4 regions of the Cytobacillus sp. FSL R7-0680 genome follow, and region 2 is predicted to be linked to each of the others. Evidence: riboswitches for the same ligand, from Rfam matches in the RefSeq annotation. Region 2 holds a riboswitch; each other region holds the start of a gene.
What was found. A riboswitch is a leader RNA that binds a small molecule or an ion and turns the genes downstream of it on or off. The one in region 2 is predicted to bind cobalamin.
Positions count from the first base shown of each region.

Region 1 (3,048 bases), 2.1 Mb from region 2:
ATCTTCACTAACTCTTCTAAAACGGCTGACAACGTAGATTCTTCATTCTGAATGGGAATAATAACAGATAGATTCATAACACTTCACTTCTCTCCTTCAGCAAAATTAATAGTCTCCTTTGTGCTAACTATAGCCTTTTCCATCACAAACCCGAGAAAAACACTAAGTAATATCAATATATACAGCTTGGCCAATTTTGTTCTCGGACAAGTATACAATCTATGAAAGATGGTGCGATAGACAGGGTAGATTGGTTTAATTATGGGGGCATTGATCCGATTCGGCACTAAAAAATATATTATTACTATTCGTTAGGAGATGTTAAAGTAGATATATATGTATTTAAGGGGGAGTACAAATTGGAATTCGAGTTGAATTTTATTTGGATTGCCGTCGGTTTAGCATTACTTGGCTATTTCATAGGCAATGGGTTGAAGCAATTTAGTAGTAAAAATGAAGGTAATATGAATCATTTACTTGTGGAGCAAAGCCACCTTCATCTTTACTTTTATTTAAGTGAAGCAGACATGAAGGATCTATTACAGAAGCATCCTCACGCACCAAAAGTCATTCTTAATGGCAAGCATTATTACCATCTACATAAATTTCGCAAGTGGCTTGAATCTGATGATATATATCACTCATGAAGAATTTATTTTGACAGCTTCCATTTATTATGCTAATCTATCTGTAAAATTCAAAATATTATAAATATGTAATTCTCTTATTCAGAGAGGTGGAGGGACTGGCCCGATGAAACCCAGCAACCTTTAACAATTATTTGTTAAAAAGGTGCTAATTCCTGCAAAGTGTAATAGCTTTGGCAAATAAGAGAGGATAAAGACCTCTCTATTTTTAATTAGAGAGGTCTTTTGTATTTTCAAAACTTAATAACAAAGGCAACAGATGCATGATTGCTTAAAAGGGAAGCCCGGTGGAATGCCGGCACGGTCCCGCCACTGTGAAGGAGAGCGACTTATCATTGACCACTATTTCATAATAGAAATGGGAAGGGATAACGAGCGATAATCCGAAGTCAGGAGACCTGTCTGTTGTTTGCACTTAGACTCTACGGATGCATAGAGAGGAGTGATGAATACGTGTTGAGCAAATCAAATGGTCTCAACTCTAGTTAATATTGCGTATGAATCTCTCATTTAATAATAAATAGAGAGATTTTTTGTTGAGAAAATACAATCTAAAGGAGTGTTTAAATTGACTGAAGTAAAAAGTTCAAATGTAGGTTATCCAAGAATTGGCGAGAAGCGGGAGTGGAAGAAAGCTCTAGAACAATTTTGGAGTGGTAAGTTGAATAAAGAGACTTTTCTGCAACAAATGGAAGTCATTCGTTTATCCTCTCTCGAGAAGCAAAAACAACTTGGCGTTGATCTCATCCCGGTTGGCGATTTCACACTGTATGATCATGTCCTTGATACAGCTGTGATGTTTGGACTTGTTCCTGAGCGTTTTACATACAGAGGTGGGAAAGTTGATATCGAAACGTATTTTGATATTGCCAGAGGGAACAAAGATGCCGTGGCAGCTGAAATGACCAAATGGTTTAACACAAACTATCACTACATCGTGCCAGAACTCAACAACCTCACGCCAACACTTGCTGAAAACCGGCCACTTGCCTTTTATAAAGAAGGAAAAGAGAAGCTTGAAATCGACGGGAAACCGGTTATCTTGGGCCCGATTACGTTTGTGAAATTATCAAAAGGCTATAAAGAAAGTGAATTCAAATCAATCGTCAATCAATTCGTTCCTCTTTATGCACAAATTTTAAAAGAATTACAGCAAGAAGGTGCCTTGTGGGTACAAATCGATGAACCTATTTTAGCAACTACCCTCACAGAAGAAGACATCTCACTCTATCAAGCAGTTTACCAAACATTACACGAGGCAGCACCACAGATAAATATCATTTTACAAACGTATTTTGAAAGCATCACTTATTATGAAGCTGTTACCTCTTTACCTGTGCAAGCGATCGGCCTTGATTTCGTCCATGATGCAGGTCAAAACCTCGCTTCCTTACAAAAATTCGGCTTCCCAAGTGATAAAGTATTAGCTGCAGGTGTCATCGATGGCCGTAATATATGGGGCGCCAAACTTGATAATAAGCTCTCTCTTATAGAAGAAATTACAGAAATAGTTCCGAAAGATCGCTTAATCATCCAGCCTTCATCCAGCTTATTGCATGTACCCGTTTCAGTCAAAATTGAAGAAACACTTGATCATACATTAAAGACCGCACTCGCCTTTGCTGATGAAAAATTACAAGAAATCGTAGTGCTAACGAAAGGAATAAGAGAAGGAAGAGAGGAAATCCAAGATGAGATAAACGAGAGACGAACTGCTATCGAGGCACTAAATCAATCTTCTATTAGAAACAATCAACAAGTACAAACAGCCATTCAAAACTTACCATCATCACTAGCAGAGCGCGAAGCACCTTATTCTGTTCGTCAAGCAACACAAAAAACATCCTTCCAACTACCACTCCTACCTACAACAACGATTGGAAGCTTCCCACAAACACAGGAAGTGAGAAGAAATCGTTTAAAATGGCGTAAAGGAGAGTTAACTGCTACTGACTATCAAACATATATCAAAACGGAAATTAAAAAGTGGATTGATATTCAAGAAGAGCTAGGCCTTGATGTGTTTGTTCATGGCGAATTCGAGCGCACAGATATGGTCGAATACTTCGGTGAAAAATTAGCCGGATTCCAATTCACAAAATTCGGTTGGGTGCAGTCTTATGGCTCTCGTTGTGTCAAACCACCACTCATTTATGGAGATGTCTCATTTGAACAGCCAATGACAGTTACAGAAACAGTCTATGCCCAGTCCTTAACAGATCACCCGGTAAAAGGTATGCTCACTGGTCCGATTACGATTTTAAACTGGTCATTTGTCCGCGACGATATCCCTCGTTACGAAGTCGCAAACCAAATTGCCCTTGCCCTTCGAGAAGAAGTAGAAACACTAGAAGCAAATGGTATCCGGATGATTCAAGTAGACGAACCAGCCATTCGTGAA
Region 1 is NZ_JBBPAO010000001.1:3,727,641-3,730,688, reverse strand. It holds partial or broken gene MKY26_RS18640 (glycosyltransferase family 2 protein) at 1-77, opposite strand, end outside; gene MKY26_RS18635 (DNA-binding protein) at 360-647, shown strand; SAM riboswitch class I at 722-834, shown strand; cobalamin riboswitch at 888-1,067, shown strand; gene metE (5-methyltetrahydropteroyltriglutamate--homocysteine S-methyltransferase) at 1,216-3,048, shown strand, end outside.
Region 1: it holds a riboswitch for cobalamin, as region 2 does, so the genes downstream of both, metE (5-methyltetrahydropteroyltriglutamate--homocysteine S-methyltransferase) here and MKY26_RS07930 (ribonucleoside-diphosphate reductase subunit alpha) in region 2, are expected to answer to the same signal.

Region 2 (3,048 bases):
AGGTCTGGTGCAGTTACAGGAATACGATAGTCTTTTTTCTCCTCTGAGTATTGCTTGTTGAAGATTGGATCAATACTCGGTGTACTACCTGCAATTAATGCAGTTGACGCATTTGGTGCTACCGCTTGTAAATAGCCGTTTCTAATTCCTTTTGCTCTCACTTTTTCCATTAGTCCTTGCCAATCAAGTTCGCTATCAGCATTCAGGTAATCTCTTTTTTCGAAATAGGCACCTGTTTGCCAATCTGAACCATTGAATGCGGGGTAGGCTCCCTTTTCCTCAGCTAGATTCATAGAACTTTCAATTGTTAAGTAAGCAATTTTCTCGTAAAGTCGGTCTGCAAATTCTAATGATTCAGGGCTTTCCCAAACGACCTTATTAGTAGCTAATAAATGATGCCAGCCGAAAGTACCTAAGCCGATCGCGCGATATTTTTTATTCGTTAACTGCCCTTGGATAACAGGGATTTTATTAATATCAATTACATTGTCCAGCATTCTTACTTGAATAGGAATCAATCGTTCTATGACTGCTTCATTCACTGCTTTGGCAAGGTTAATAGAAGACAGGTTACATACGACGAAATCTCCAGGTGTTTTCTCGATGACAATTTTACCATCTTTTGTATACTCTTCTTCTCTTGTTGTTACACTTTGATTTTGAACGATTTCAGTACAAAGATTTGTACAATAGATCATACCTGCATGTGCGTTTGCATTCATACGGTTCACTTCATCCCGATAGAACATAAATGGTGTTCCAGTTTCTAATTGACTACGCATGATAGACTTCATAATATCGATAGCAGGAATTTCCTTCTTCGATAGCTCTTCATTATTGACGCATTCTAGATATTTCATTCTAAAAGTACCTGCACCAACTTCTTCATCATAATAATCTTCTAGTGAGAAGCCCATTTTTTGTCGAACCTCATGTGGGTCAAATAAATACCAGTTACTACGCTCTTCTACTTTTTCCATGAATAAATCAGGTAGACATACACCGGTAAATAAATCATGTGTACGTAATCTTTCATCACCATTATTTAACTTTGCATCAAGGAAAGAGAAGATATCCTTGTGCCAAACGTCTAAATAAACGCTAATTGCCCCTTGTCTTTGTCCAAGTTGATCGACACTTACAGCTGTATTATTTAGTTGTTTCATCCATGGAAGCACCCCAGATGAAGCGCCTTTGAACCCTTTAATCATACTACCTCTACTACGAATCTTACCTAAATAAACGCCGATTCCACCACCATTTTTAGATAGTGCAGCAATGTCTGTATTACTGTCATAAATTGAATCTAGACTATCATCAACTGTTTCGATAAAGCAGCTAGATAGTTGTCCCCAATTCTTACCTGCATTAGATAAAGTTGGTGTAGCTACGGTCATAAATAAGTTACTCATTGCCCAGTAAGCTTCTTTTACTAATTGCAGCCGATTTTTTTCTTCTTGATGCATAAGAATCATTGCAATAACCATCCAGCGTTCTTGAGGCAATTCAAAAATCCTCTTTTGGCGATCTTTTGCTACATAACGATCCGTAAGCATTTTGATCCCGAGATAAGTAAAGAGCTGATCTCTTTCAGGGACAATTTCTTTGCCTAATTCATCAATTTCTTCTTTTGTATAACTAGATAATAAAATAGGACTATAAATATCAATATCACTTAATTGTTGAATTAAAGAATGAAAATCACCATAAGCCTGACCACTGTACCCTCGGTTCTCAGCTGCTTGTTGATAAATCTTCTTTAAATATAAATGGGCAGCCACATATGTCCAATCAGGTTCATTAACATTTATGTAAGAAAGACATTCTAGTATTAACTGATCGTAGAAACTATCTAACTCTAAGTGATTTAATTGATCTGCACGCTTTTCTAACGCACTAATTGGTAAGTTGTTGAATTGTTGATATAATTGTTCAAAATTGACTGTCGTATCAATCATTGTTTTCAAATTCCTTCCTCCTTCAAACTATTTCTATCAAATTTAGGCATAAAAAAAACCGCCCCAGTTACACCTTGAGCGGATCAAACGACAGTATAAATACAAGTGTACAATACACTCTTTTCATCAACTGTCGTTTCATCTTCTCAAGCCCCGAAGAATTGAAACTTTTGATTAAGAAGGCAGGTATCCTGGCTTGTGTATCAATCTACTAAGAGCCTTCCCATTCTTTCAAAAGAACAGTGGTTTCCTCTTTTCGTCACACTTACAGTTGCGGGTACAGCTCCGGCTTATCCGGATTCCCATTTTAAGTCCATTTGGACTCCTTCAACCAATTACTATATGTAGTTGTTAAGAAGTAAAAAAATAACTATATATTGTATCTGAGATTGTATGAGTAATCATATCACATCATTTCATAGAATACAATTTATTTCTTTTATCTAAATCTAAAATATACATTTCGTTCTTTTAGCGGTAAATTTAAGACCATAATAAATAATAGCATTTCTTATTTGTGTAAAAAAGTCTTGAAATCCATTAAAAATTGTTCAAGCTGACCAACTCTACTTTTTTACCTTCAAACGAGTATGCTTAAACCAGAAAAGTAATAGTTTTTTGGTAAATAAATTAAAAAATCATAGAATTGTTGAAATAAATCAATGGTGTTAAAGTTGTGGGGCAAAAATTAATTAAAGGTATATTCCATATTAAAAGAAAATAATTTATCTTAAAGGACAAAATTTTTTTACCAATCTTCTTCATGTCTTCTATAAAAATAGAAAAACAAACTAACTATTTAAATTAGCTTGTTTTTCTCATTCAGTTTATTGTATAGAATGTTTTTTAGAAATTCATACGGAACTTGTTATTTTTATCTTACACGTTGCAAACGAAGTGCATTTAATACAACGGACACAGAGCTAAACGCCATCGCAGCACCTGCTAACCATGGTGCTAAGAAACCTGCAGCTGCAATAGGAATACCGATTGTATTATAGCCAAACGCCCAAAAAAGATTCTGTTTAATATTACGAATGGTTTTTTTACTCATCATGATTGCATCAGCAATACTATTTAGATCACCACG
Region 2 is NZ_JBBPAO010000001.1:1,607,175-1,610,222, forward strand. It holds gene MKY26_RS07930 (ribonucleoside-diphosphate reductase subunit alpha) at 1-1,958, opposite strand, end outside; cobalamin riboswitch at 2,123-2,300, opposite strand; gene MKY26_RS07935 (heavy metal translocating P-type ATPase) at 2,833-3,048, opposite strand, start outside.

Region 3 (3,048 bases), 380 kb from region 2:
GTGGGATTTGGTAATTTTCAATGTTTGCGAAAGCAACGAATCGTTCTTTTTCATCAAGTATCGCTGCTGAAATCAGGCTAATCGTTTGTTGTTTCAAATATTGAAAGCATTGTTCGCATATAATATCAGTCGCTAAATCTTTCCACTTTTGATTTTGTTTTCGATGTTGCAGTTTTAAAGTCCGCATATAAGTCGCTTCCATTGTATATAATTCTGTGATGATATTAGCTAAAAGACGTGCATACTGCTGTTCTCTATTAATATCAATCCTTGCATTTGAAACCGCTTCCAAAGACAGCGATAACAGTTCTTTTCCTAACTCAATAAATTGGCTGTTTCTATCTCGGTGTAATGGTGTCGGGGTATTGATTGTGATACCTTTAGATGAGTGTTTGTGAAGTAAGTTTTTTGCTATGGTTAAGCGATTGATTTCGTTTGTTCCTTCAAAGATACGACTGATTCGAGCATCCCTATATAGTCGCTCAACATCGTAATCTCTCATATAACCGTATCCACCGTGAATTTGAACGGCCTCATCTGTTACATGCCCAAGCATTTCAGAGCATCGTACTTTGTTTATGGCACATTCCATTGCGAATGCTTTTAAAGAGGTGATTCCTTCATCCGTTGGAGCTTGATCAATCATATCTGCTGTGCGATAAGCGGCACTTTCACTTGCATAAATAGATGTCGCCATTTCAGCTAATTTTTCTTGTATCAACGTAAATTCAACCAGCGCTCTATCAAATTGTTGTCTTTCTTTCGCATAGCTAAGAGAAAAGTTGAAGGCTTGTTTAGCTGTGCCAATATTCGAGAAAGCTAGCTTCAATCTAGCTAGATTTAATATATTCATGGCAACTTGATGACCGTTTCCTTTTTCTCCTAGTATATTAGCGGATGGCACAACGACATCTTCCAATATAAGAGTAGCTGTTGATGATCCATGAATACCCATCTTTTCTTCTTCTGCACCAATCGATAGGCCTGCTGTGTTTTTTTCAACAATAAAAGCAGTCATCCCGTCATTTGTTTGGCAAAACACAACAAACACATTTGCTATGTGAGCATTGGTAATCCATTGTTTTTCCCCATTTATTATCCAACTATCACTCTTGCTGTTGTAAATAGCTCTTGTTTTAGGTGAAAGTGCGTCTGATCCAGCTCCTGCTTCCGTTAAGGCATAAGCACCAATCCAATCCCCAGAGATGAGTTGTGGTAAATACTTTTGTTTTTGTGCTTCTGAACCAAAATAAACATACGGTAATGTGCCAACACCTACATGAATATTATAGGAAACACTAAAAGCCCCACCGTATCCTATCTTTTCAGCAATAAGCCCGGATAATTTTTTACCAAGTGCAAACCCGCCATAATCTTCAGGTACATCAATAGCAAGTAGACCAAGTTCCCCTGATTTTTTAAACAGATTCTTAGCCACTTCATAGTTCTTATTTTCTAATGAATCCATTTGGGGCAACACATCATTCTTAATAAATAATTCTGCCGTTTGTGCAATGAGTTGTTCCTCTTCAAGAAAATCTTCAGGAGAAAAAATATCTCCCTTTTCTTCTAGCGTTTTTTTTAGCTTCGCCATCGTGCACTCCCTTTACATCTTTCTATCTCCTTTGATTGAGCGCTTGCTCAAATCAGTAGTAAGAAGCAAACCTCCTTCAAACAAAAAACAACTCCTATTAAAAGAAGTTGTTAAGTAACGAGTGGACAAACAAATAAACATGTGTAGTGTTATATACATGTTCTTCTATCCGCACTTAACACCCCCTATCCGCGTAGGTAATGATGTTGGCTAAAACAGGCAGGTCTCCTGGCTTATGGTCGTGGCGGATTTGCTCCTTCCCCATTCAATAATGAATAAGTGGTTATGTACAATCCGCTCGCAAATACAGTTGCGGGACAGCACCGGAGTCTAACCGGTTTCCCTTTTAAGCTTGATGAACAAGCACCTGTTTATTTAGCTTATTTAGTTTTCACACTAACAATATATCAATTTTTCGGAAAATTTACAATTTATTTTTTAGAATATGTATTCTCAGCTTAAAACGATGAAAAAGTTAGGCTCTTTATCATTTTTCTTCCAACCACAATATAAGCTAGATTCATTGATTGAATCCACTCCTACAACCCGAGTAGAAAAAGGTCAAATTCTTCATTTTGACCTCGTTTTATGTAACATGAAAGGTTAAATAAATTTACCCCCTAAAAGAGAAACACGCCTCCTAGATTGCAGAGGCGTGTTTTTCAAGTTTACTTAAATAAGTTAAGAAGTTTCTCGAAGAATCCTACTTTATCTTTTGTTTCTTTAACATCTTCTTTGTTATCTTTTATTTTAATCTTATCTGTTTGAATGACAAATTGGACTAGTTCCAACTTATCATTATTTTTATCTGATACAAAAGAAATTGGCTCATAATCAGATTTATCATATTGCGATATCATTTCATCAACTTCTTTTGTCACCTCCTCAGGAATGTCTTTAGTTGCATCATGTAATTGTCCAGTTCCATTATGAAGCGAGCCAGCTCCTTTCGTTAGTTGCTCAGCTCCAGATAGAGAACCGCTAATTCCTTCATGGATGTCATTATTTGATGTACTTAATTCAGAAACACCGCCTGTATAAGCAAGTAACCCTTGGTGGAATTGATTATAGTTAGATACCATTTCTTCAACACCAGATGTCAATTGTTTTAACCCTTCATCAATGTCAATTTGAAGAATAGATTCATCTATATTAGATGATATTGCACGGAGGTTACCTGCTGCTTCTCTCATTGATTGACTAAAGGTTGATAGAGGTTCAACCATGTCTGTAAGGTTATCTTTGGCTAGTAGTAGAACTTCTTGAGCAGCTTTTGTCCCTCTATAGGTTTCTACCAATTGATCAATTACCTCTTTATTCGCATTACTTTCATATAATTTATTTATCTCTTTATCTGAAATTTGGTTATCTGGTATCTGCTCCAGAGCACGGTTGATTTGTGTTTTTACCTCATTATAATTAACAACTACTTGGTCTACATCATTAGCTGCTTG
Region 3 is NZ_JBBPAO010000001.1:1,226,273-1,229,320, forward strand. It holds gene MKY26_RS06195 (acyl-CoA dehydrogenase family protein) at 1-1,594, opposite strand, end outside; cobalamin riboswitch at 1,796-1,980, opposite strand; gene MKY26_RS06200 (YhgE/Pip domain-containing protein) at 2,263-3,048, opposite strand, start outside.
Region 3: it holds a riboswitch for cobalamin, as region 2 does, so the genes downstream of both, MKY26_RS06195 (acyl-CoA dehydrogenase family protein) here and MKY26_RS07930 (ribonucleoside-diphosphate reductase subunit alpha) in region 2, are expected to answer to the same signal.

Region 4 (3,048 bases), on a different contig from region 2:
AAAACACTAATGTTAGAAAAAAGTTTACGGAAGAAACGGTGATAAAGTCCTTGGTCCATAATTTTTCTTTTGTTGAACTCATATTCTTTTCTTCCTCCTTACAAATTGCTTTTAATACTATCAAAAATACGAATACATTCTTCTTGTTCCTCAGGTGTGATTCCCTCTAATATTTCCATTTCGAACTGATCAATCGGAATGCGGATTTTTTTGTATATGCGTTCACCTTCGTTCGTTATTTTCATTTTCTTTTCACGTTTATCCATGCTTGGGATTTTTTCTACATATCCATATTCCTCAAGCTGATTTATGGTCCTCGTAACTGTTGGCTTTTCGACACCTTGATATGCAGCAATCTCTACTAAAGTTGTTGGACCAAAATGGTAGAGATAATAAAGGATTGTCCACTGTGCCCGTTGTAATTGATGTTTCGTTAATAAGCTGTTCAGTCTATTCTCAAAAGGGCGATAAAGCATCATAAAGTGATGAAAGAACCTTTGGCTAGCAATAATAATATTCACCTCATTTAAAATAGTTATCAATGGTAACTAATATACTATAACAAAAAGCCGTCTTGTCTGTCTATGGGCGATAGATTTTTTTCTGTAAAATGGTAAATGTTATGTTAAAATTGTATTTCTTTTAAGATATGTTTGTAGGCGACATTTAAATTGTTATAATAAAAAGTGTTAATTTTAAAGTGAAAAGTAGTGCGATTAAGAAAATAATTGTCAATTTTCTAAAATATTGATATATTTAAATAGAACAATTGAATATTTTCAAAAATAGGTGTAAATAGAATGCTCGCTTGTCTATTTACTTAAAAGGGAAGTACGGTTGGATTCCGTCGCTGTCCCGCAACTGTATTTGCGAGTGATATGAAAGATACCACTGTTTCCTAAAATTGGAGATGGGAAGGTTTCGTATCATGTTGACCATAAGCCAGGAGACCTGCCTGTTTAGTGTAAACATCAATTCCTACGTGGATATAGGAGGTGTTAAGTACGGGTAATGAATACATGCCAAGGTCGCATGTTTATTTTAGTATTCGTTTGAACTTAACAACTTCTTTCTAGAAGTTGTTTTTTTAATGGATTGATATGGTAAAAAGGTGAGCAAGAACGGAGGAAAAAGCTTTGTTTGGAACCGTTCCTTATTATGTGAACATAATGAAATCAACGATCATGATGAACAGCTATTCTGCTGAGAGTTATAGTTTAAAAAGAGTATTAGATCAGTATAAAGAAGACATCCGAACACTCTCTGTAGAAGAAGAGAAGATCCAAATATATTTAAGGAATGCTGAAAGGGCTTACAGCATTGTCAGGCACGATGTAATTGGATGGGAGGAAAATGATTGTGAGCATGGAGGAGAAGTATATACCAGGGTTAGAGGGAATCATAGCTTCTGAGACCAGCATCTCATTTTTAGATACTGTTCATGGAGAGATTGTCATAAAAGGTTATGACTTAATTCAACTTTCAAAAACGAAAAGCTATTTAGATATTATCCATTTACTTCTAGAAGATCAATTACCAACAGACGAGGAAAAAAATTCATTAGCTAATACGTTAAAGTCCTATTATGAAATACCAACGGCCGTAATGGAGGTTTTTACTCATTTACCAAAAGGAACACATCCAATGGATGGGCTCCGCACTGGCATCTCAAGCTTGGCTGGATATGATTCGACCTTAGATGATAGGTCGAAGCAAGCAAATAAAGAAAGAGCTTATCGTCTACTTGGCGGAGTTCCGACAATTGTAGCTAACAGTTATCGTATATTACAAGGTCTGGAGAGAATTGAACCGGATAAATCCCTATCATATAGTGCCAACTTTTTCTATATGTTAACTGGTAGAGTACCTTCCGATTTAGAAGAAAGAGTATTTGACCAATCATTACTTTTATATAGTGAACATGAAATGCCAAACTCAACATTTGCAGCAAGAGTAATTGCTTCCACGCAATCCGATCTATTTGGAGCGTTAACGGGCGCAGTTGCAAGTTTAAAAGGTAGCTTGCATGGCGGTGCAAATGAAGCGGTTATGTACATGTTGAATGAAGCGGAAAGTGTCGCTGGCGTGGAAGGTCTCTTCTATAAAAAACTATTTAAAAAAGAAAAGATTATGGGCTTTGGTCATAGAGTTTATATGAAAAAAATGGACCCAAGAGCATTAATGATGAAGGAAGCTCTACAGGAGTTATCCATACAAAATGGAGATGATTCGTTGCTTCGAAAATGTGAAGCAGGAGAAAGAATCATGGAAGTTGAGAAAGGGCTATACCCTAATTTAGATTATTATGCCGCACCGGTTTATGGCATGTTAGGAATTCCTATCCCACTTTACACACCGATTTTCTTTAGTGCAAGAACGGTTGGTTTATGTGCCCATGTCATTGAACAGCATGAAAACAACCGCTTATTTAGACCGCGGGTCATTTATTCAGGTGCACGTCATACTTTACCAAATTGAGGAGGAGTACGAGTAAATGCTGAAAACGAATGAAAAGGTTGAAACCGATGTTATTTTAACGGAAATTGCTGATTATGTATTGGATTATGAAATAACAAGTGAAGAGGCTTATCGCACGGCACATTATATCTTGCTCGATACAATTGGTTGTGGAATATTAGCGCTTGATTATCCTGAATGTACAAAACTACTTGGTCCTGTTGTGCCAGGAACGGTTGTACCTAATGGAACAAGAGTCCCTGGTACATCATTTGAATTAGACCCCATTAGAGGTGCATTTAATATTGGCTGTATGATTCGCTGGCTGGATTACAATGATACATGGTTAGCTGCTGAATGGGGGCATCCTTCTGACAACCTTGGTGGTATTTTGGCAGTTGCAGATTATTTAAGTAGGCAACGTCTTTCAGTTGGTAAAGAGCCAGTTAAAATGATTGAAGTCCTGGAAATGATGATCAAGGCTCATGAAATTCAAGGAATATTAGCGCTAGATAATAGTTTAAATCGCGTGGGTTTAGATCATGTACTGTTTGTTAAAGTGGCAACAACTGCTGTTACGGCAAAGATGCT
Region 4 is NZ_JBBPAO010000002.1:66,158-69,205, reverse strand. It holds gene MKY26_RS22435 (MFS transporter) at 1-82, opposite strand, end outside; gene MKY26_RS22430 (MarR family winged helix-turn-helix transcriptional regulator) at 99-542, opposite strand; cobalamin riboswitch at 771-973, shown strand; gene MKY26_RS22425 (hypothetical protein) at 1,137-1,412, shown strand; gene mmgD (citrate synthase) at 1,357-2,478, shown strand; gene MKY26_RS22415 (bifunctional 2-methylcitrate dehydratase/aconitate hydratase) at 2,495-3,048, shown strand, end outside.
Region 4: it holds a riboswitch for cobalamin, as region 2 does, so the genes downstream of both, MKY26_RS22425 (hypothetical protein) here and MKY26_RS07930 (ribonucleoside-diphosphate reductase subunit alpha) in region 2, are expected to answer to the same signal.